2 regions of the Micromonospora sp. SL1-18 genome follow, and region 1 is predicted to be linked to the other one. Evidence: riboswitches for the same ligand, from Rfam matches in the RefSeq annotation. Region 1 holds a riboswitch; the other holds the start of a gene.
What was found. A riboswitch is a leader RNA that binds a small molecule or an ion and turns the genes downstream of it on or off. The one in region 1 is predicted to bind thiamine pyrophosphate.
Positions count from the first base shown of each region.

Region 2: linked by a shared signal. The riboswitch ahead of thiE (thiamine phosphate synthase) and the one ahead of ACNAW0_RS13130 (ECF transporter S component) in region 1 are both predicted to bind thiamine pyrophosphate.

Region 1 covers NZ_JBLROA010000021.1:64,945-76,795, reverse strand. The annotation lists gene ACNAW0_RS13145 (DUF6328 family protein) at 1-165, opposite strand, end outside; gene ACNAW0_RS13140 (sugar isomerase domain-containing protein) at 305-1,054, opposite strand; gene ACNAW0_RS13135 (alpha/beta fold hydrolase) at 1,080-1,904, opposite strand; TPP riboswitch at 1,994-2,100, shown strand; gene ACNAW0_RS13130 (ECF transporter S component) at 2,175-2,765, shown strand; gene ACNAW0_RS13125 (ABC transporter ATP-binding protein) at 2,865-4,298, shown strand; gene ACNAW0_RS13120 (energy-coupling factor transporter transmembrane component T family protein) at 4,295-5,095, shown strand; gene ACNAW0_RS13115 (hypothetical protein) at 5,192-5,431, opposite strand; gene ACNAW0_RS13110 (MTH1187 family thiamine-binding protein) at 5,677-6,009, shown strand; gene gndA (NADP-dependent phosphogluconate dehydrogenase) at 6,104-7,549, shown strand; gene ACNAW0_RS13100 (thioredoxin reductase) at 7,553-7,783, opposite strand; gene ACNAW0_RS13095 (isoprenyl transferase) at 7,877-8,653, opposite strand; gene recO (DNA repair protein RecO) at 8,690-9,562, opposite strand; gene ACNAW0_RS13085 (DUF4097 family beta strand repeat-containing protein) at 9,664-10,431, shown strand; gene ACNAW0_RS13080 (acyltransferase family protein) at 10,552-11,718, opposite strand.
Region 2 covers NZ_JBLROA010000013.1:29,628-41,478, forward strand. The annotation lists gene ACNAW0_RS08650 (hypothetical protein) at 1-1,776, shown strand, start outside; gene thiC (phosphomethylpyrimidine synthase ThiC) at 1,819-3,411, opposite strand; gene thiD (bifunctional hydroxymethylpyrimidine kinase/phosphomethylpyrimidine kinase) at 3,430-4,218, opposite strand; gene ACNAW0_RS08665 (thiamine phosphate synthase) at 4,215-4,874, opposite strand; gene ACNAW0_RS08670 (thiazole synthase) at 4,946-5,725, opposite strand; gene thiS (sulfur carrier protein ThiS) at 5,722-5,922, opposite strand; gene thiO (glycine oxidase ThiO) at 5,913-7,049, opposite strand; gene thiE (thiamine phosphate synthase) at 7,043-7,669, opposite strand; TPP riboswitch at 7,664-7,771, opposite strand; gene ACNAW0_RS08690 (aldo/keto reductase) at 7,945-8,907, opposite strand; gene ACNAW0_RS08695 (ATP-binding cassette domain-containing protein) at 9,048-10,727, opposite strand; gene ACNAW0_RS08700 (class I SAM-dependent methyltransferase) at 10,769-11,374, opposite strand; gene ACNAW0_RS08705 (hypothetical protein) at 11,809-11,851, shown strand, end outside.

The DNA of each region.
Region 1 (11,851 bases):
GTAGGTGTCCTTCTGGAAGTTGGTGGTCCGGGTGAAACCGCTGCTGAACGGCAGGGTGAGCAGGAAGGCGAAGAGGATCTGCACGCCGGTCTGCGCCACCCGCAGTTCCTGCAGCAGGTCGGCGAAGTTGCGCTGCCAGCGCTGCTTCTCGGTCTCCTTGGGCACGCGCCACCTCCGTGACGGACGGCAGGCCCCGCCCACCGGCCACACCGGCTGTGCCCGTTCGGACCGGTGCGAAACCGGTTCGGCATGCCGCCCCTCGTTCGCGACTGCGGGGCCCGCAACCCCGGCTCACTCCTCGCGCTCAGGCCCCCCGGCGGATCCGGCCGGCGTAGCGGGCCTCCAGCTCGGCGTTGTGCTCGTCGCCGCCGGTGATGTTCGCCGACAGGTAGACCGGGGGCCGCTCCCCCGCCGCCAGCAGCCGAACCACCACCTCCGCCACAATCTGCTGCGCCAGCAGCGCCGCGGTGATCGAGGAGACCGCACCGACCGCGCCGCCATCGGGCAGCGGCAGGGTGGCGTCGCCGTACGGGGCGCCGTTGTCGAGCGCCACGTCGGCGAAGTCGGCCAGCTTGCGACCCGACGGGTGGCGCGAGGTCATCCGGGCCGAGTGCGCGGCCGACGTGATCGCGATCAGGGCGTGCCCACGCTCCTTGACGATCGACGCGAACTCCACCATCGCCCCGTTCACGCCGGAGTTGGAGGCGAGCACGAAGACATCCTGCGGGCGCACCGGGGCCAGCTCGTAGAGGCGGTGCGCCACGGCGGGCTCGCGTTCCAGCTTCGGGCCGAGCACGTCGGCCGGCTCGCCGCCGTAAAGCACCAGGTCGCGCAGCGCGATCCGGTTGGTGGGCACCAACCCACCGGCCCGGCCGGCGATCTCCATCGCCAGGGCCTCCGAGTGGCCCGTGCCGAAGGCGTGGACCACCCCGTCGGCGCGCAGCGACTCGGCGATCAGGTCGGCCGCCCGGCCCACCCCCTCCCGCTGGCCGGCGGCCACCCGGCCGATCGTCTCGGTCACCACCGCCAGGTACGCCTCGGCGCTCACCGTCATATTTCCTGCTTCCTACTTGTCGCGGTCATCGGGTGACCCGGGCAAGGATCGCCTCGGCCAGCGCGGCGGGCGCCTCGTCCGGGATCCAGTGGGTGACGCCGCACAGCTCGACGAAACGGTAGTCGCCCGTGACGTGGGCCGCGCACGCCTCGGCGGCGGTCCGGCCAATCGCGATGTCCCGGTCGCTCCAGATGAACGTGGTCGGCACGTCGACCGGCCCGACGGCCTTCAGGTCGGCACCCGACATGGCCCGGTACCAGTTCAGCGCGGCGGTCAGCGCGCCCGGCTCGCGCATCGGGTCGGCGTACCGGGCCACCCGCGCGGGGTCGCCCACCCCACCGAGCATCCTTCGCAACGCCGCCGCGCGCAGCGAGAGCAGCACCTTCTCCGCCTTACCGGGCTTGCGGAACAGCGAGATGTAGGCGGAACGGGCCTTCTGCCGCAGGTCGGTGGCGAGCGCGTGCGCCATCGCCGCCGGGTGCGGCACCGACACCGCGGTCAGGGTGCGGAGCCGCTCCGGGTGCACCGCCGCCAGCCCCCACGCCACGATCGCGCCCCAGTCGTGGCCGACCACGTGCGCGTCCTTCACGCCGAGCGCGTCGAGCACGCCGGCCGCGTCCGCCACCAGCTCCGGAATCCGGTACGCCTCGACGGTCGCCGGCCGCGCGCCCGGCGAGTAGCCGCGCTGATCGAGTGCGTAGGTGCGCAGACCGGCGGCGTGCAGCGCCGGCACCACCTCGTCCCACTCGCCGCCGTGCTGCGGGAAGCCGTGCAGCAGCAGGACCGGGATGCCGTCCGCCGGGCCGCCGGGGCGTACCTCGAATGTCAAGCCTCGCGCGTCGACCCGCATGATCGACAGCCTACCGAGCCGGGCGGGCGTCGATCGCCCTGCTGGCCTGGCGGCGGACGGCGATGCTAGCGTCTGCCGGGAAACAACTTCACATCCGACAGGGGAGCGCACAGCGCTGAGAGTGCGGGCCGGTGCCCGCAGACCCTCGAACCTGATCTGGGTAATGCCAGCGCAGGGAGTTCGGTCGATCTCCAGCCGCGCCGCCGTCCGGGGCATCCGGGCGCGGCGTGCGTCTTCTCCTGGTTCGTTCCGCTGAACTGGGAGCAACTCATGACTCAAACCGACAGCAATCGCTGGCGCACCATCGACATCGTCGTCGCGGCCGTGATCGCCGTGGCCTTCGGGGTCATCTTCTGGGCCTGGGGGCTGGTCTGGCGCGCCGCCGACCCGCTCTTCGCCGCCACGCCCGCGGCGCAGGCGATCATGTACGGCGTATGGCTGGTCCCGGCCGTGCTCGGGGGTCTGGTCATCCGTAAGCCGGGTGCGGCCCTGTTCTGCGAGGCCGTCGCCGCGACGATCTCCGCGCTGCTCGGCTCCGAGTGGGGTGGGATCACCGTCGTCCAGGGGCTGATCCAGGGGCTCGGCGCCGAGCTGGCGTTCGCCGCCTTCCGTTACCGCTCGTTCCGGCTGCCGACCTCCGTGCTCGCCGGGGCGCTGACCGGCCTCAGCGCCGCCCTGTTCGACTTCTTCGTCTGGAACGCGACGTACGACCTGACCACCTACCGCATTCCCTACGCGGTCCTCACGGTCGTCAGTTCCGCAGTCGTTGCCGGCGTGGGCGCGTTCTTCCTGACTCGCGCGCTCGCCGGCAGCGGGGTCCTCGACCGCTTCCCCGCCGGCCGCGAACGCGCCGCTGTCTGACCACCCACCGCCAGCCGCGTTGATCATGAAGTTGTTGTCACCCGGCGCGGAGTGTCGCGACAACAACTTCATGATCGCCGGACGAGAGGGGGTGGAGCGGTGAGTGCGGTGGTGTTGCGGGGGTTTGGGTGGCGGCATGCGGGGCGGAAGCGGTGGGCGGTGCGCGGGGTGGACCTGCGCGTCGAGGCCGGGGAGCGGGTGCTGCTGCTGGGGGCGTCCGGAGCGGGGAAGAGCACCCTGCTCGCGGCGCTCGCCGGGCTGCTGCCCGAGGACTCCGGTGAGCAGGAAGGCACCATCGAGGTCGACGGGCTCGACCCGCGCAAGGCCCGGGAACGGGTCGGCGTCGTCTTCCAGGACCCGGAGACCCAGTTGGTGATGGCCCGCTGCGGCGACGACGTCGCGTTCGGGCTGGAGAACCGGGGCGTACCCGCCGAGGAGATCTGGCCCCGGGTGGACGAGGCGCTGCGCCGAGTCGGCTTCCCGTACCACCGGGACCGGGCCACCGCGGCGCTCTCCGGCGGCGAGCAGCAGCGACTCGCCCTGGCCGGGGCGCTCGCCCTGCGGCCCGGGCTGCTGCTGCTCGACGAGCCGACCGCCAATCTCGACCCGGTCGGCGCCGCGCTGATCCGGCAGGCCGTCCGGGACGCCCTCGACGCCGACACCACGCTGATCCTGGTCGAGCATCGGATCGCCGAGGCGTTGCCACTGGTCGACCGGGTGGTCGTAGTGGAGGCCGGTGGCGGGGTGCGAGCCGACGGGCCACCCGAGGCGGTCTTCGCCGCGCACGGCGACGCGCTCGCCGCCGAGGGGGTGTGGGTGCCGGGTCATCCGATGTCGCGCCGGCCCGCGGCCGGCCCGGCCGGGGCGCCGCTGATCACCGCCGACCGGCTCGGCCTGCCGCCCCGGCTGGCCCCCACCGACCTTCGGGTACGCGCCGGCGAGGCGCTCGCCGTCCTCGGCCCGAACGGGGCCGGCAAGTCCACCCTGGCCCTGCTCCTCGGCGGCCTGCTCCGCCCCGGCACCGGTACGGTCACCGCCACCGCCGAGCTGGCCGGGCGGGACACCGGCACTCCCCCGCACCGCTGGCGGGCCCCGGCCCTGGCCCGGCGGATCGGCTCGGTCTTCCAGGACCCGGAGCACCAGTTCGTCACCAGCACCGTCTTCGACGAGTTGGCGCTCGGTCCACGCCGGACCGGCCAGCCCGAGGCGGCGGTACGGCCCACCGTGGACGCGCTGCTGGAGCGGCTCCGGCTGGCCCGGCTGGCCGGCGCCAACCCGTACACCCTCTCGGGCGGGGAGGCACGGCGGCTGAGCGTGGCGACCGCCCTGGCCACCGCGCCGCGCCTGCTGATCTGCGACGAACCCACCTTCGGCCAGGACCGGCGGACCTGGCTGGAGCTGGTCGACCTCCTCGCCGACCTGCGCGATGCCGGGCATGGAGTGGTGGCAGTCACCCACGACCCGGACTTCGTCGCCGCGCTGGCCGACCGCACGGTGACCCTGGCGCGGCCCGTCACCGGGGAGCGGCCGTGATCGGGGTGGAACCGGTGGCCGTGCCCGGGGCGCCGCTGGCCCGGCGCAATCCCGTGGCGAAGCTGGCCGCCGCGCTGGTCTTCTCGTTCATGCTGATCGCCACCCTGGATCCGGTGGCCCCGGCGATCGCCATCGCGATCGAACTGGCGGTGCTGCCGCTGTTCGGCGTCCGCTACCGGGTGCTGTCCCGGCGGGCCTGGCCGTTGCTGGCCAGCGCCGGCGGCATCCTGGTCACCCTGGTGCTGTTCGCCGCCGACCGCTCCGGGCGGGTGCTGGTCGAGGCCGGCCCGGTCCTGGTCACCGAGGGGGTGCTGGTCACCGCGCTGGGGCTGGTGCTGCGCATGCTCGCGGTGGCGCTGCCCGGGATCGTCGTCTTCGCCACCACCGACGCCACCGACCTGGCCGACGCGCTGATCCAGAACGCCAAGGCACCGGCTCGGTTCGCCATCGGCGCGCTGGCCGCGTTCCGGCTGGTGCCGTTGCTCGAGCAGGAGTGGCGGATGATCAGCATGGCTCGACGGGCCCGGGGCGTGGACGCCGGCCGGAACCCGGTTCGCAAGCTACGGCTCTTCGTGTCGACGGCGTTCGCCCTGCTGGTCGGGGCGATCCGGCGGGGTACCCGGCTGGCGGTCGCCATGGACGCCCGCGGCTTCGACGCCGGCACGCCGCGTACGCTCGCCCGCCGGCAGCATTTCACCAGGGCGGACGGCCTGCTGGTGGCCGGTGCGGCGGTCCTGGCCGGCGCGGCGCTGGCGGTCAGCATCGTGCTCGGCACCTTCCGCCCCCTGATCGGCTGACCCGCGCTGCCAGCCGCGACTCGGGTTGCGGCAGGTTGGGGCATCCTCGCGGTGGGATCCCCCGGATCGCCGCAACCCGAGTCGATCAACCGCCGGTCAGCTGCGCCGGAAGGCGTAGAACCGGGTCTGGCCGGCGCGCTGGCCGCGCCCGGCGAGGCGGGCATCGCGACCGGTCGACGGCGGACCGGCCTTCGGCGGTGTCGCCCCGGACGCCACCGGTACGGCCACCGGCTTGACGACCGGCGCCACGGCGAGCGTGTCGAGATCCGTCGGGGTCACGTCCACCAGTGACGGCGACGGCTTACGGGACTTCTTCGGACTGCGCTTGGCGGGCATACGCGGGCCTCCTGACTGTCGAGCGCGCCGGGCACGGCGCGGCAAGCGGGCGGGCTCCGGCGGGTCCGACCACGACAGACACCGCGAGCGATGGCGGCGAGGAGGTATGCGGACGCCCGGAGCGGGACGGGTCGCGCCGCACACAGCGGCGGACCGGGCTCGGTGGAAGGGCGTCAGTTACGCATGCCAGCAGGCTAACCGGCGAGCCGCGCCGGCGCACCCGAATTGCTGGCACGATCGGCGGCATGCTCATCGCATTCTCGATCACCCCGCTCGGCGTGGGTGAGTCCGTGGGCGACCCGGTCGCCGACGCCGTCCGGGTGGTCCGCGAGTCCGGCCTGCCCAACCGGACCGACGCCATGTTCACCACCGTCGAGGGCGAGTGGGACGAGGTGATGGCGGTGGTGAAGCGGGCCGTCGACACCGTCGCCGCCCAGGCACCCCGGGTCAGCCTGGTACTCAAGGCCGACGTGCGTCCCGGGGTCACCGACGCGATGACCGGGAAGGTCGCCCGCGTCGAGGCCCGACTGGCCGAGGGCGCGGGACCGACCGCCACGATGCCACCCAACCAGGAGTGACCCCTCCGCGACCGGGCGTCGGCGTCCCCGCCCGCGCCCCGACCGGCCGCGATACGGTCGCAGCACGGGCAGCCGACGGAAGGTGGCGGTACGCATGGCAGCAGCGCGGGCGACGGCACAGATCGGCGTGACCGGCCTGGGGGTGATGGGCCGCAACCTGGCCCGGAACCTGGCCCGCAACGGCTTCACCGTGGCGGTGCACAACCGCTCGCCCGAACGCACCCGCAGTCTGATCGCCGAGCACGGCGGCGAGGGCACCTTCGCGCCGTCGGAGTCCATGGCCGACTTCGTCGCCACGCTGGAGCGCCCCCGCGCGGTGATCGTGATGGTGAAGGCGGGCGGCCCCACCGACGCGGTGATCGACGAGCTGGTGCCGCTGCTGGAGGCGGGAGACATCGTCGTCGACTGCGGCAACGCCCACTTCACCGACACCCGCCGGCGGGAGGAGGCGCTGCGCGGGCACGGGCTGCACTTCGTCGGCACCGGCGTCTCCGGCGGCGAGGAGGGCGCGCTGCACGGCCCGAGCATCATGCCCGGCGGCTCGGACGAGTCCTACCGCAAGCTCGGCCCGATCTTCGAGAAGATCGCCGCGCAGGTGGAGGGCGTCCCGTGCTGCCGGCACATCGGACCGGACGGCGCCGGCCACTTCGTCAAGATGGTCCACAACGGCATCGAGTACGCCGACATGCAGCTCATCGCGGAGGCGTACGACCTGCTGCGGGCGGGCCTGTCGGCGAGCCCGGCGGAGGTCGCGGAGATCTTCCGGGAGTGGAACGGCGGGGAGTTGGAGTCGTTCCTCATCGAGATCACCGCTGACGTGCTGGCACACACCGACGCGGCCACCGGCCGGCCCTTCGTCGACGTGGTGCTCGACCAGGCCGAGCAGAAGGGCACCGGCCGGTGGACCGTGCAGAGCGCGCTGGACCTGGGCATCCCGATCACCGGTATCGCCGAGGCCACCTTCGCCCGGTCGCTGTCCGGCCACGCCGACCAGCGCGCCGCCGCCCGCCGCGCCTTCGCCGACGCGGGCGAGAAGTGGCAGGTGGACGACCGGGAGACCTTCGTCGAGGACGTCCGGCGCGCCTTGCTGGCCAGCAAGATTGTCGCGTACGCGCAGGGCTTCGACCACATCCGGGCCGGCAGCCGGGCGTATGACTGGGGCATCGACCTGGGCGGCACGGCCACCATCTGGCGGGGTGGCTGCATCATCCGGGCCCGGTTCCTGGACCGGATCCGCCAGGCGTACGACACCGAGCCGGACCTGCCGACGCTGCTGATGGCCCCGTGGTTCGCCGACCGGGTTGGTGCCGGGGTCCCCTCCTGGCGGCGGGTGGTGGCCGACGCGGCCCGGGCGGGCGTGCCGGCGCCGGCCTTCGCCTCGTCGCTGGCCTACTTCGACGGGCTGCGCGCGGAGCGGCTGCCGGCCGCGCTGATCCAGGGCCTGCGGGACGACTTCGGGGCGCACACCTACCGGCGGGTCGACCGGGAGGGTTCGTTCCACACCCGCTGGGCGGCAGACCGCACCGAAGTGGTGGCCTGACGCTCACCAGGCCCGTTCGGTGGCGTCCGGTGGCGTGGGCGCCCAGCCGGTGGCCGGTTCACCCTGGGCCAGCTCGGCGATCTCACCGGAGCGGACGGCGGGTGTGTGCCCGAGCTCGGCGCAGAACCGCTCGGCGACGCCGGCGCAGACGTCCGCCACCCGTTCGCGTTGCGCGGCGTCGACCAGGTCCGCGCCGGCCAGCGCGGCCGTCATCTCGTACCGGAGATCCCGCATGCCCACCCCCGTGGCCGGGCGCGACCCGGGCGGCGCGCCCTCGCGCCGATGGTATGCGCTGCGGCCGCGCCGCCCGCCGGAAACGCGTGACCGCTACGTCGTCGGGGCCACCGGGTTGGGCAGCGCGCCGCCGAAGCGACGGTCCCGCTGGGCGTAGAGCTCGCAGGCGTACCAGAGGTGGCGGCGGTCGAAGTCCGGCCAGAGCGTGTCGAGGAAGACCAGCTCGGCGTACGCGCTCTGCCAGAGCAGGAAGTTGGAGGTGCGCTGCTCGCCGGAGGGGCGCAGGAAGAGGTCCACCTCGGGGACCTCCGGGTGGTAGAGGTACTTCCCGATGGTCTTCTCGTTGACCCTGCCCGGATCGAGCCGGCCGGCGGCCACGTCGCGGGCGATCGCGGCGGCGGCGTCGGCGATCTCCGCCTGGCCGCCGTAGTTGACGCAGAACTGCAGCGTCAGCGTCGAGTTGCCCCGGGACATCTCCTCGGCGGTCTGCAGCTCGGAGATCACGCTCTTCCAGAGTCGCCCGACCCGGCCGGACCAGACCACCCGGACGCCCAGGTCGACGAGCTGGTCCCGGCGTCGGCGGATGACGTCCCGGTTGAAGCCCATCAGGAAGCGGACCTCCTCCGGCGAGCGCCGCCAGTTCTCGGTGGAGAAGGCGTACGCCGACAGGTAGGGGATGCCGAGCTCGATCGCGCCCTCGATGGTGTCGAAGAGGCTGTACTCGCCCTGCTCGTGGCCCTTGGTCCGGGGCAGCCCGCGCTCCTTGGCCCAGCGGCCGTTGCCGTCCATCACCACGGCGATGTGCTTCGGCAGCACCTCGGCCGGCAGGAGCGGCGGACGGGCGCCGGACGGGTGCGGAGTCGGTGGCACCGGCTCCCGCCGGGCGGCCCTCGTCGATCGGATCACTTACGCATTCTCCCTGTTCACGCCAGCGGCGGCGGGCCCGGCGCCGGCGCGCGGCGGGACCACACCCGGCCCCGCGCCGCCAGGCGGCGGGACCGTGCCGGACGCCGAGGCACCCCGGTCGACCAGCGGCAGCGAGCGTAGCGCGCGCTCCAGGTGCCACTGGAGGTGCGCCGCGACCAGGCCGCTGCACTCCCGGCGTACGCCGGTCTCGGTGGCGTCCGCGTACGCCCAGTCGCCGGTGGTCAGCGCGGACATCAGGTCGACGGAGGCCGGGGCGGGGTGGGCGGCGCCGGGCGGCCGACAGTCCGGGCAGACCGTGCCCCCCGCCGGTACGGAGAACGCCCGGTGCTTCCCGGGTGTGCCGCAGACCGCGCAGGCGGTGAGCGCGGGCGCCCAGCCGGCCAGCGCCATCCCGCGCAGCAGGTAGGCGTCGAGCACCAGGGTGGTGGCGTGCTCGCCCCGGGCCAGGGACTTCAGCGCCCCGAGGGTGAGCTGGAACAACCGCAGCGACGGCTCCCGCTCGACCGGGGTGAGCCGCTCGGCGGTCTCGGCGATCGCGCTGGCCGCCGTGTAGCGGGGGTAGTCGCCGAGGAACCGCTTGCCGTAGAGGTCGATCCCCTCGACCTGGCTGACGGTGTGCAGCGAGCTGCCCAGGTTGCCCTTGGGGTCGCCGGCGAGTTGGAGGTCGACGTGCCCGAACGGCTCCAGCCGGGCGCCGAACCGGCTGGTGGTGCGCCGGACGCCCCGGGCCACCGCGCGCAGCCGGCCGTGCCGGCGGGTGAGCAGGGTGATGATCCGGTCGGACTCGCCCAGCTTCTGCACGCGCAGCACCACCGCGTCGTCGCGGTAGAGCTGTCGGCGGTACCCGGCCACCCGGTCATTCTCCCTCGGGGTGCGATCTCAGGGTCGGTTCGGGGTCGATCGGCGGTCGAACCCGGATGTGCGGCCCGAAGGCCGGCCGTACCGTGCTGGCCATGGCTCAGCACCGAACCGCCGCCGCGGCCGCGGCCACCCTGATCCTGCTGTCCGGGTGTGACACCCTGTCGTTCCGCGAGCTGGACTATGACAACACCGAGGCGGTGCGGATCACCCGGATCACCGTACGGCCCGGCTCGGGCGACGTGACGGTGCGCGGATCCGGATCCGCCGACGTACGGATCAAGCGGGTGGTCCGCTACCAGGGCGGGCAACCCGACACCCGGTACCGGATCAACGGCGACGAGCTGGTGCTGGACACCGGCTGCGGCAACCGCTGCGGCATCTCCTGGGAGGTTACCGTCCCCGAGGGCGTGACGGTACGCGGCGAGACCGGCTCCGGGGACATCGTGCTGAGCCAGGTCGGCGCGGTGGACGTCAAGCTGAGCTCGGGCGACGTCAGCGTGACCGGAGCGCGCGGCGACGTCCGCGCCGAGACCAGCTCCGGGAACATCGCGGTGGTCGACGCGACCGGCGCGGTCCGGCTGCGCGCTTCCTCCGGCCGGGTCGAGGCGCGGCGGCTGGCCGCCGGGGTGGACGCGAAAACCTCCTCGGGAGACGTGACCGTCGAGCTGGACCAGCCGGCCTCGGCCCGGGTGCGCGCCGGCAGCGGCAACGTGCGGCTGGCCGTGCCGGACGGCCGGTACCGGGTGCGGACCAACACCGGCTCGGGCGAGGCCACCGTGGGGGTGGCCAACGACCCGAGCGCCACCCTGCTGCTGGACGTCAGCACCGGCAGCGGCGACGTCGAGATCAGCCAACGCTGATGTCCGGGGCACGCCGGCGACGTCCCGCAGGGTTGTGGGTGGTCGCCGCCCCCTTGGACCGCCCGGAGCAGCCGGGGCCGAGGCCGGATCTTCCGGCGAGGGGACGCCGGCGCCGACGGATCAGCCGGCAGTGGCCTCGGTGTCCGCCCGCTCGGCCGCGCCGCGCGGAGCCGGCACCTTGCCGGATCCGGCGGGGCGATCCGCCCGCGCGCCGACCAGCTCGGTCTCCGCGCCGGCGGGCGCGGGGCTGGCCGGGGCGGCCGCCGCCCGCTCGGCCAGGACCCGCCGGGTCCGGCCGGGGAGCAGCTCCGGCGTACGCCGGGCCGCCACGTCCTCGACCCAGCCGACCAGCAGGGTGACCACGCCGACCAGCGCGAACACCAGCACCACCCGGATCGCCAGGCCGATCGGGTCGCGCGGGGCCCAGCCGACCAGACCGACCAGCGGGGTGAGCACCACCACGAACGACATGTGCCACAGGTAGACGGTCAGCGCGCGCCGGTTGAGCACGGTGACCGCCCGGCTCAGCACCGGGATGCGGTCGACCCAGGCCGCCTCGGCCGGGGCCCGGCCGATCGCCACCAGGATGAACGCGGCCGACCAGAGGGCGTTGCCCACGTGGATGTCGTTCAGGTCGTAGCCGCGCGTGCCGGCGTGGGTGAAGATCCAGCCCAGACCGGCGGCGCCGAGGGCGAGCGCGGTGGGCACCAGCACCCGGTTGCGGAGCCGGCGGAGCATGCCGTCGTGGTGGGCGAACCCGAGCAGCCAGGCGCCGAAGTAGAGACCGAACTCGCGCAGCACGGTCGGCGCGTCCGGGTAGACGCCCACCTCGATCAGCAGGAGCAGCGCGTACGGGGCGAGGAGGGTGGGCAGCGGCGCCCGGCGGAACAGCCACAGCACGAGCGGCGAGGCCAGCACGAACCACAGGTAGTCCCGGAGGTACCAGATGGGGCTCAGGGCCAGCGCACCCCAGTGGTTGGCCGGTGGGTCGCTGACCGGGAAGAGCCACAGCAGCACCTTCGGGGTGAGCGGCAGCCCGGTGAGCAGCATGGCCGGCACGAAGATCGCGGCGAGCACCCACACCGACGGCAGCAGGCGACGCAGCCGGCGCAGCACGGCCGGCGCGCCAGTCCGGTCGAGCGAGGCGGCCATCAGCGAGCCGGCGAGCGCGAACATCACCGACATCGCCGGGAAGATCAGCGTCAGGGCCGCCGATCCGACGACGTGGTAGACGACGACTCGCACGATGGCCAGAAAACGGAGCAGGTCCAGGTATCGGTTTCGCATCAGCCTGCAGCTATGTCCGGGGGCAAGGGATCACATGCTTTCTCTACCCTCCGACCCCACCGGGTGAAACGGCGAGCAGACCGGGTCAGAAGTGAAAGATCCCATAATGCCGACCGTTCCGGATCAGTCCGAA
Region 2 (11,851 bases), on a different contig from region 1:
GCCATCGACGTGCTCGCCACCGACCGCTCGGCACCGCGCCCGCCCGTCGAGCCGGAAGCACAAACGTCCGCCCCGGCCCCGACCTCAACTTCGGCCCCAGCCCCAGCCTCGACTTCGGCCCCGGCTCCAGCCCCGGCCCCAGCCCCGGCCCCAGCCCCAGCCCCAGCCCCAGCCCCAGCCCCGGCCTCGACTTCGGCCCCGGCTCCAGCCCCAACTCGGGGCTCGGAGCGGCTTCCCGAGCCGGTGCCGTCGCCACAACCGGACGTCGCCGTGTCCGCGCTCCCGGACCCGGCACCATCGACGGTTGCGAAAGGGACGCCGGTCGGGCCTGAGTCGGAGCCCGGCACGCCGGTCGCGGTGGCACCAACGCCGCGCACCGATCCATCCGGCGGCAATCCGCCCACCGACGGAAGGTCGGCGCAGGCCGACGGACGCCGGACGGCTCCCCCAGCCCCGCGACCAGCCGCCGGGCGCCGGTCCCGGCGGCAAGCACCCTCGGCACCCGAGCAGAACCCGGTCGAGGTGAATCCGACCGAAGCCGACAGCGCGCGGCTGGACCCGGCCGGGCCGGACACCACGCGGGTGAAACCGGCCGGGACGGACAGCGCTCGGGTGGACCCGGCCGAAGTGGACGCCGCCGACCCGGTCCGGGCCCGACGTGATCAGACCGGCGGGTCCGCGCCGAGCAGCGTGCCGGCGAGCCCTTCGGCGGCGGACGCGCCGGTGGCCGGCGCGGCCGAGACCGACACGCGACCGGGCGGACGGTCCACGCGCGGACGCAAGGCTCACACCGGCCCGGCTGCTCCCCCGGTGGCGCCAACCGGGGAAGCGCCGGTCGAGCCGGCTTCCGCCCAGCCGATCCCCGCCCAAACGGCCCCGGCCCGACCGAGGCCGGCCGAGGCGGCCGGTGCCACGCCGGATCCCACGACCACCCACGATGAAGGCAGGGCGCCGAGCTACTTCTTTTCGGAAGACGAGCCGGTCACGAGCGACCTCCCCGCCTCGGTCGAGGCTCCGGCATCGCCACGCCCACGCTTCCCGATCTTCGAGGATGTGACGGACGGGCGAAGCGACATGCCGGCCTGGCCGGTCGCGCCCCCGCCGAGCCAGCCGACCGCCCCCCCGCCGAGCCAGCCGACCGCCCCCGCGCCGAGCCAGCCGGCCGCCCCCGCGCCGAACGAGCCGGCCGCCCCCGCGCCGAGCCAGCCGGTCGCCCCGGCCGACAGCACCGGGCCGGACAGCACCGCCACCACAGACAGCACCGCCACCGGCGGCACGACCGACACACCGGAGCGGACCGGCGGCACGACCGACGCACCGGAGCGGACCGGCGGCACGACCGGCACACCGGAGCGGACCGACGCACCGACGGCGGAGACCCGGGTCGAGTCGACACCGCGTCCCCGGCACCACGCCCTACCTGACCTGAGCCGGGCCGCCCGCTGGGATGCCTTCGCCAACGCCCGGCCTGCCACCCCGGCCGGCCCGAACGCCCCGCAAGCGGGCGGCCGGCACGCCGACCCCGGCGAGGCCGTCGCGACGGGCCCCGCTGCCGAGGTCGAGCCGGGCGACGGGAAGTCGAAGTTCCGGCGCGTCCTGTTCCGGCGCAACCGGGCCAAGGACGGCGGGCCGGGCAACGCCGGCCGGACCGACCACGAGTCGGAGCCGCTGGCGGCACAGGACGAGGAGTACGTCGACTGGGTCGCCGGGCTCGCCTCGGATGCCGACGTGGCCGGGACCCGTAGGTTGCGTACCGGCCGGCATCACCGTGACTGACCGGACGGCCGGGCCGACCAGGTGGCCGGCTCGGCCCCGGACTCAGGCCATGGGCAGGTAGATCCGGGACCCGGCGGACCGGAACTCCGTGGACTTGTCCTGCATGCCGCGCGCCGCGTAGTCCTTCAGCTCCTGGGTGATCTTCATGGAGCAGAACTTCGGCCCGCACATCGAGCAGAAGTGCGCCGTCTTCGCCGGCTCCGCGGGGAGTGTCGCGTCGTGGTACGACCGCGCGGTCTGCGGGTCGAGCGAGAGGTTGAACTGGTCCTCCCAGCGGAACTCGAACCGGGCCTTGGACAGCGCGTCGTCCCAGGCCTGCGCCCCGGGGTGCCCCTTGGCCAGGTCCGCCGCGTGTGCCGCGATCTTGTACGCGATCACGCCCGCCTTCACGTCGTCCCGGTCCGGCAGACCGAGGTGCTCCTTCGGAGTGACGTAGCAGAGCATCGCGGTGCCGAACATGCCGATCATCGCCGCGCCGATGGCCGAGGTGATGTGGTCGTACGCGGGCGCGATGTCCGTGGTCAGCGGCCCCAGCGTGTAGAACGGCGCCTCGTGGCACCACTCCTGCTGGAGGTCCACGTTCTCCTTGATCTTGTGCATCGGCACGTGCCCCGGGCCCTCGATCATCACCTGGACGTCGTACTCCCAGGCGATCCGCGTCAGCTCGCCGAGGGTACGCAGCTCAGCGAACTGCGCCTCGTCGTTGGCGTCCGCGATGGAGCCGGGGCGCAACCCGTCGCCGAGCGAGAACGTCACGTCGTACCGGGCGAGGATCTCGCACAGCTCGCGGAAGTTGGTGTAGAGGAAGTTCTCTTCGTGGTGAGCGAGGCACCAGGCCGCCATGATCGAGCCACCCCGGGAGACGATGCCGGTCACCCGGTCCACGGCCAGCGGCACGTACGGCAGCCGCACCCCGGCGTGCACGGTCATGTAGTCGACGCCCTGCTCGGCCTGCTCGATGACGGTCTCGCGGAACACCTCCCAGCTCAGCTTCACCGGGTCGCCGCCGACCTTCTCCAGCGCCTGGTAGATCGGCACGGTGCCGATCGGCACCGGCGAGTTCCGCACGATCGCCTCGCGGGTCTCGTGGATCCGCTTACCGGTGGACAGGTCCATCACGGTGTCCGCGCCCCACCGGGTGGCCCAGGTCAGCTTCTCCACCTCCTCGGCGATCGAGGAGGTGACCGCCGACGTGCCGATGTTGGCGTTCACCTTCACCAGGAAGGCCTTGCCGATGATCGCCGGCTCGCACTCGGGGTGGTTGACGTTGAGCGGCAGCACCGCCCGCCCGGCCGCGATCTCGTCCCGGACAAACTCCGGCGGCATGCCCTCCCGGATCGCCACGAACTCCATCTCCGGCGTGACCAGCCCGGCCCTCGCGTACGCGAGCTGGGTCGGGCGTTTCCCGTCGGCGCCGGCCAGCGGGGTACCCGCGCCGCGTACCGGCGCGACGTCACCCCGGTCGGCGATCCACGGCCCGCGCAGCGGCGGCAACCCCACCTCCGGGTCGGAGCCGGGGCCGGAGGTGTCGTAAAGGCGTACCGGCGGGTTGTTCCCGGTCAGCGTCACCTCGGCGAACGGCACCCGGATGTCCGGCCGTGACCCCTCGACGTAGAACTTGCGTCGTGCCTGCATGGCAGCCTCCCTGTCGGTTCAAGCGGACCAGCCGAAGTGGTCCAGCGGGCCCGATCCCGCGCCCAGTTCCCAGTCCCGCGCGCCGGCCAGCGCGCGGGTGACGTACTCCTTGGCGGCGGTGACCGCGACCGGCACCGGGTCGCCGGCCGCCAGTCGGACGGTGATCGCCGCGGAGAACGAACAGCCGGTGCCGTGGCTGTGCCGGGTCGGCACCCTCGGCCCGCGCAGCAGCGTGGTCACCCCCTCGCCGACCAGCACGTCCACCGACTCACCCGCCGCGTCCACGTCGCCGCCGGTCACCACCACGTTCGCCGGGCCGGTGGCCGCGAGGGCCTCGGCCGCCGCGACCATCTCCTCGACCGTGGTCACCGGGCGTCCGGTGAGGGCTGCGGCCTCCGCACAGTTCGGCGTCGCCACCTCGGCGTACGGCAGCAGCCGCCGCACCGACTCCACCACGCCGAGCCGGTGCCCGCTGGTGGCGACCAGCACCGGGTCGACGACGAGCCGGGGCAGTCGTCCCGCCTCCGCCGCCTCGGCGATCGCGTCGGCGACCGCCGGGGTGCCGAGCATGCCGGTCTTGACCGCGCGTACGTCGAAGTCGCCGAGCACGCTGTCGAGCTGGTCCCGGACGGTCCGCGGGGGCAGGGGCAGAACGGCGTCGACGCCACGGGTGTTCTGTGCGGTGACCGCGGTGAGCACGCTGGTGCCGTACGCCCCGAGAGCGGCGAAGACCTTGAGGTCGGCCTGGATGCCCGCTCCTGCGCCGGAGTCCGATCCGGCGATGGTGAGGACTGTCCGCGGTGTCACGTGTTGTCTCCAGTGGTTGCGGTTGAGGGCTGGGCCTCCGTCGTTTCGTGCCAGCTTCGCGGCATGGGGGTGACCGCCTCGTCGAAGGCTCTGGTCAGCGTGGTGGCTGCCTCGGCTGGGTTTTCGGCGCGCATGATCGCGCCGAGCACCGCCACCCCTGCGGCTTTCGCCTCGACGCACGCCTGCACCTGTTCCGGTGTCTCGATGCCGCCCAGTGCCAGGGCCGGCACCGGGCTGACCTGCGCCAACATGGCGAGCCCACTCGTGTTCAGGGGTGGGCCGTAGCCGGGCTTGGTTTTCGTGGGGAAGACGGGCGAGATGGTGGCGTAGTCCTCTGTGGTGAGGCGGGCCAGCTCGGTGGCGTCGTGGCAGGAGCGACCGACGAGCCCGACGGCCGGCGGCGGGTACGGGCCTGCGGCGGGCAGGTGCACGGCGTCACCGTCGAGCGGGTCCGGCCCGGCGACGACCAGGGTGCCGCCCACCTCGGCCAGGATCGCCCGCAGCTCGGCGGCGAGCGCGACCCGCTCGGCGCGCGGCAGGTCCTTCTCCCGTAGCACCACCCAGCGCACTCCCCCGCCCGCGGCCGCCGCGACCACCTCGACCAACGGCCGCCGCGCCACCCGCCGATCCGTCAGCACCACCACGCCCGACGGCACGACGGAGATCTTGGAAGATCGCGGCCCCGCCAGGGGCCGTTTCCGTCCGAGATCTACGGCAGCACACCCGATCACAGGTCCGGCCTTCCCTCGTTCGGGGTGGAGGCGAGGGCGTGGAAGCGCCGGGGGATGCGGCCCGCGCCGTACGCGAGGTGTCCGGCCTCCACCGCGCACCGCATGGCGGTGGCCATCGCCACCGGGTCGGCGGCCCGGGTGACCGCGCTGGCCAGCAGCACCGCGTCGCAGCCCAACTCCATGGCGAGCGCGGCGTCCGAGGCGGTGCCGATGCCGGCGTCGAGGATCACGGGCACGGCCACGCTCTGCCGGATCAGCCGGATGTGGTGCGGGTTGCTCACGCCCAGGCCGGAGCCGATCGGGGCACCGGCCGGCATCACCGCCGCGCAGCCCACGTCGGCCAGCCGCCGGGCCAGGATCGGATCGTCCGAGGTGTACGGCAGCACGGTGAACCCGTCCGCCACCAGCTCCTCGGCGGCGCGCAGCAGCTCCACCCCGTCGGGCAGCAGCGTGCGCTCGTCGCCGATCACCTCCAGCTTCACCCAGTCGGTGTCGAACGCCTCCCGGGCCAGGTGTGCCACCTTCACCGCCTCCGACGCGGTGTAGCAGCCGGCCGTGTTCGGCAGCACCCGTACGCCGCACCGGTCGAGCAGGCCGAGCAGGCCGCCGGCGGCGTCCGGCGCGGTGTCCACCCGGCGCAGCGCCACGGTGACCAGTTCGGTGCCGGAGGCGCGGATCGCCTGTTCCAGCACGTGCAGGTTGGCGGCGCCGCCGGTGCCGAGGACGAGCCGCGAGCCGAAGGTGAGCCCGCCGAGTTCGAACGGCATCCCGCTCACCCGCCCTGCGCGGCGCTGAGCACCTCGACCCGGTCGCCGTCGCGGAGGGTGGTCGCCGACCATCCGCCGCGCGGCACGACCTCGCCGTTGACCGCGACCGCCAGGCCGCGCCGCTGGTCGGTGGCCGCCCGGACCACGTCGGCCACGGTCGCTCCGCCGGGCAGGGTCCGCCCGGCACCGTTGACGATCAGTTCCATTTGCGCTCCTCCTCGGGTACGAACCGGGCCGGGGTGAACGGGGCGAGCAGCGGGTCCGGCTCGCCGGTGACGATCAGCTCGGTGACCAGGTCGGCGGTGACCGGGGTGAGGACGATGCCGTGCCGGTGGTGCCCGGTGGCGGCAAGCACGCCCGGCCGGCCGGGCAGCGGTCCGATGATCGGTGCGTTGTCCGGCGTACCGGGGCGCAGCCCGGCGGACGCCTCGACCAGGTCGTACTCGGCCAGCTCGGGGACCAGGTCGACGGCGGCGCGCAGCAGCCGGAGCACCGCGCCGGCGGTCACCTCGGTGTCGGCGCGCTCCTCGACGGTCGCCCCGACCACCACCTCGCCGCTGTACCGCGGCACCAGGTAGATCGACTCGCCGTCGGCGTACCCACGGATCACGTGCCGGAAGCCCGGCGCGCCGCGACCGGGCGCGCGGAGCCGGAGCACCTGCCCCTTCACCGGCCGGACCGGCAGCCCGGTGAGCGCCGCCGCCCCGCACCCGGCGGCGACCACGGTGACCCGGGCGTCCACGTCGGAGAGCCGGGCGACCGGCGCGGGGCGCAGCGCGACGCCGGCCCGCTCGGCCGCCACCCTCAGCGCGGCCACCAGCCGGCGCGGGTCGACCTGGTGGTCGCCGGGGGCGACCGCGCCGCCGCGCACCCGGGGGGCCAGCGCCGGTTCGCGGTCCCGCAACGCCGAAGGGCGCAGCGGCGTGATCGGCAGCCCCAACCCCTGCTGGTACGCCCAGAGCCGGCGCGCCTCGGCCAGATCGTCGGCGGTCAACCCGACCACCAGCGTGCCGTCGGTGCGGTACCCGACGTCGGTGCCGGCAGCCTCGGCCAGCTCGGCCGCGAAGGCCGGCCAACGGGCGGCGGACTCGGCGAGCAGCCCGGTCAGCTCGTGCTCGCCGAAGTACGCCTCGGCCACCGGCGACAGCATTCCGGCCGCCACGTGCGACGCCCCGGAGCCCGGCGTCGGATCGTGGACGACCACCCGCAGCCCGCGCTGCGCGCACCGCCACGCGATCGCCAACCCGACCGGTCCCGCCCCCACCACCGCGACGTCCGGAAGGAAGGGCCCCCTGTTAACGCCTCCGGTAGAGGAGGGGCCCCCTATTAACACGTCAGCGCCTCGATCAGCTCGGCGGTGACCCGCGCCGGGTCGGCGGCCTGCGACAGCGCACCGACCACCGCCACCCCGTACGCCCCGGCGGCTCGCAGCGCCGGCACCCTCGCGGCGGTCACCCCGCCGATCGCGATCAGCGGCACATCCACCGCCTCGGCGACCGCGCGTACCCCGTGCGGGCCGATCGGATCGGGCAGCCCCGCCTTGGTGGCGGTGGCGTGGCAGGGGCCCACGCCCAGATAGCTGGCGCCGCCGGCGACCGCCGCGACGGCGGTGCCCGGGTCCCGCGCGGTAACGCCGAGCACGGCGGTGGAGCCGAGCACCTGGCGGGCGGCTGCCACGGGCAGGTCGTCCGCGCCGACGTGGCCGCCGGCCGCGTCCACCGCGAGCGCCACGTGCAGCCGGTCGTTGACCAGGCAGGTCGCCTCGTACGGCCGGCACAGCGCGACCATCCGGCGGGCCAGCTCGTACGCCTCCCGGTCGGTGGCGTCATCCTCCATCCGGACCTGGACGACCAGTTCGGCGCGGGCAACCGGCAGTGCGGCGCGCAGCACGGCGAGCGGTTCCCGCCCCGGCCGGGTGTCGGTAATGAGATGCAGTCGTCCCAGGGACGGCACGGCAACACTCCTCCCTGCGCCGGCATTACCCGGATCAGGTTCGACGGTCGGGGGCTGTAGCCCCCCTCTCAGCCCGGTGCACCGGGCTCCCGTGGGTCACTTGCGGCCTACCGTACGACGTCCGCCGCGCATCCGCCAAGGGCGGGTGATACTTTTCCCACCCCTGCTGAGTGGAGGGCGTGGACAGCCGATCAGCGCCCCGCACGCGATGCGGCGCCGTACAGCAGGCTGCCCCGGCACCCGTGGGAACGGCACCGGGGCAGCGGAAAGCCCGGTCAGAGGAGGGCGTCGAGGGCGTCGAGGTCCTCGTCGGTGGGCTGCCAGGCGCCCGCCTCGGCGTTGGCGCGTACCTGCTCGGGCGTGGTGGCGCCAGCGATCACCGAGGTCACCGCCGGGCGGGCGGCGAGTCCGCCGATGGCCACCTGGAGCATGGAGAGCCCGCGCTCGGCCGCGTACGCCTCGATCGCCTCGATGGTGTCCCAGTTCGCCGCGGCCAGCCGCTCGGCGTACCGGCCGCCGCCGGCGAGCCGGCTGCCCGCGGGCGGCGCCTCGCCCCGGTGGTACTTGCCGGTGAGCAGGCCGTTGGCCAGCGGGAAGAACGGCAGCATGCCGAGGCCGAACCGCTCGCAGGCGGGAATGACCTCGGCCTCCACGCTCCGCTGCAGCAGGCTGTAGTGGTTCTGGGCGGAGATGAAGCGGGTCCGGCCCTGGGAGGAGGCGGTCCAGTCGGCGTCGGCGATCTGCCAGCCGGCGAAGTTCGAATTGCCGAGGTAGCGGACCTTGCCGGCGCGGACCAGGTCGTCCAGGGCGGCGAGGGTCTCGTCGATCGGGGTGCCCGGGTCGGGGTCGTGCATCTGGTACAGGTCGATGTGGTCGGTGCCGAGCCGGCGCAGCGACGCCTCGACCGCCCGGGCGATGTAGCGGCGGGCGCCCCGGGCGCCGTGGTCCGGCCCGTTCAGGCCGTGCATGTCCATGCCGAACTTGGTGGCGACCACCACGTCGTCCCGGTGGCCCTTGAGCGCCTGCCCGAGCAGTTCCTCGGAGCTGCCCTGCGGCTCACCGTAGATGTCGGCGGTGTCGAAGAAGTTGATCCCGGCGTCGAGCGCGGCCTCGACCACCGCCCGAGTGCCGTCGAGGTCGAGCTTGCGGCCGAAGTTGTTGCAGCCGACGCCGACCACGGACACCACGAGCCCGGAGTCGCCCAGCCGGCGGTAGGTCATCTCAGTCACGAGATTCACCCTATGCGGCAGGCAGGACCGCCACCGGACGGGCCGGGAACGTCGGCGGACCGACGCGGTGAGTCGTTCACGACATCACCTCCACAGCGTCGGCTGACCCTTGCTGGCCGCCGGCCCCGACGCGCCGGCACGGCACCCGATCAGCCGACGTCCCAGACCGGCTCGGGGGTCTCGACCACCTCGCCGTCGCCGCGGAACAGCACGAACCGGTCGAAGGAGCGGGTGAACCACCGGTCGTGGGTCACCGCGATCACCGTCCCCTCGAACGCGGCCAGCCCCGCTTCGAGCGCCTCGGCGGAGGCCAGGTCGAGGTTGTCGGTGGGCTCGTCGAGCAGCAGCAGGGTCGCGCCGGAGAGCTCCAGCAGCAGCACCAGGAAACGCGCCTGCTGCCCGCCGGAGAGCGTGCCGAACCGCTGGTCGCCCTGCCCGGCCAGCTCGTACCGGGACAGCGCCGCCATCGCCGCGTGCCGGTCCAGCCCGGCGCGGTGCTCGTCGCCCCGCCAGAGGATGTCGACCAGCGTCTTCTCCATCAGCTCCGGCCGGTCGTGGGTCTGCGAGAAATGGCCGGGCCGGACCCGGGCACCGAGGCGTACCACCCCGTCGTGGGCGACGGGTGCGAGCGCCGCCGCGCCGTCGACCGGGGTGTTGGCCGGGTCCGGGTCGGTGCCGCCGCGGGCCACCAGGCGGAGGAAGTGCGACTTGCCGGTCCCGTTGGCGCCGAGAACGGCGACCCGGTCGCCGTACCAGAGTTCCAGGTCGAACGGGCAGGTCAGGCCGTCGAGCTCAAGCTGCTCGGCGATCACCGCGCGCTTGCCGGTCCGCCCGCCGGTCAGCCGCATCCGGATGTCCTGGTCCTTCGGGGGTACGGGCGGCGGCCCGGCCTCCTCGAACTTGCGCAACCGGGTCTGCGCCGACTGATAACGCGAGGCCATGTCGGAGTTGTACGCGGCCTTCTGCTTGTACATCAGCATCAGCTCGCGCAGCTTCTGATGTTCCTCGTCCCAGCGGCGGCGCAGCTCGTCGAGGCGGGCGTGCCGGGCCACCCGCGCCTCGTGCCAGCTGGCGAAGCCACCCGGGTGCACCCAGGCGCTGGCGCCCTCGACGGTGACCACCCGGTCGGCGGTCTGGGCCAGCAGCTCCCGGTCGTGCGAGACGTAAAGCACCGACTTGCCGGACTCGCGCAGCCGCGCCTCCAGCCACCGCTTGCCCGGCACGTCGAGGAAGTTGTCCGGCTCGTCGAGGAGGAGCACCTCGTCGGTGCCCCGGAGCAGCAGTTCGAGGGCGAAGCGCTTCTGCTGGCCGCCGGAGAGGGTACGCACCGGACGGTCCCGGGCGGCGTCCCACGGCAGGTCGAGGACGATGGTGGCGACGGTGTCGAAGAGCACCTCCGCGTCGTACCCGCCGACCTCGCCCCAGGCGGCCAGGGCGTCCGCGTACGCGAGCTGGGCCTTGCCGGCGGCGGTGCTGTACTTGCCGCGGACCTCGGCCGCCTTCATGGCCGCCTCGGTCTCGGCGAGGCGGTGGCCGGCGTCGCGCAGCGCCGGCGGGGCGAGCGAGAGCGCCAGGTCGGCGAGCGTCGAGTCGTCCCCGATCATGCCGATGAACTGCCGCATCACGCCGAGGCCGCCGGAGCGGGCGATCGCCCCGGTCTTGACCGGCAGGTCGCCGGCGACCATCCGGAGCAGCGTGGTCTTGCCGGCGCCGTTCGGTCCGACCAGCGCCACCTTGGCGCCCTCACCGACCCGGAACGACACCTCGGCGAAGAGTTCCCGGCCGTCCGGGAGGATGTGCCCGACCCCTGCCACGTCCACGTAACCCACGCGGGCATCCTGCCGGAGAGGCCGGGGCGGGCGACACCCGATTATCGGGTGACCCGGAGCACCCGGTAGCCCTTCTGGCTGGCGTGCCGCTCGACCTGCCAGCCCTGCTCGACCAGCCAGTGGTGCAGCGAGTCCCCGCCGAGGTGCCGGGCGACGACCAGCCAGGCCATCCCGTCCGGGGCGAGCCGGGGCAGCCAGCGCAGCAGCAGTTCGTGCAGCTCCGCCTTGCCGATCCGGATCGGCGGATTAGACCAGATCTGCGCGAAGCGGACATCCTCCGGTACGTCGTCCGGCGCGACCACCCGGACCCGGTCGGCGACGCCCAGCCGGGCGGCGTTCGCGGCGGTGAGGTCGCGGGCCCGCTCATTGACGTCGACCGCCCACACGGCGGCGGACGACGCGCAGGTGGCCAGTACGCAGGTGATCGGCCCGAAGCCGCAGCCGACGTCGAGCAGCGGGCCGGTGGCGTCGGCGGCGGGCAGCTCGGCCTTGCGCAGCAGCACGGCGGTGCCGGCATCGAGGCGGTCGGCGGAGAAGACGCCGGCGGCCGAGGCGAGGGTGTAGTCCCGCCCGGCGACGGAGAACTCGACCTCGCGCGGCTGGGCGGCGGTCGCGGGTTCAGCGGTGAAGTAGTGGTCGCCGGTCACGTCGGGCATTGTCGCACCGCCCCGCGATGAGGCCGGCGACGGTGCCGACGGGTGGCTCCGGCACGCCACTCCGCCGGAATTTCCCGAAATTACCCTCTAAAGGGACAATCGGTCCTACTGTAACCCACATGGTGTATCGGTACGAGTCTGATGAGGACGCCTTCCTGGATTACCCGAGGCCCGGGTCGGACCCCTCCGCGCCCGGTGCACCGGAGCCTCCGTCTGCGGGCCCCTCACCGTCCCGTTTCCCCACCCCGTCGCTGCCACCGCCGGTCCGGCGCACCCGGCCGGCCGCCGCCGTCACCCCGGCGCCGCTCCGACCGCCGGCCGCCCCGGCCGCGCCCCGAACCAACCTTCCGGCACCGCCTCCGATGCCCGATGCGCCGCCCCCAGTCGCTGCCGCACCGCCCCCGGTCGCTGCCGCACCACTCCCGGTGTCGGCGCCCCCGAACCCGGTCCTCCCGCCGGCCGAGCCAG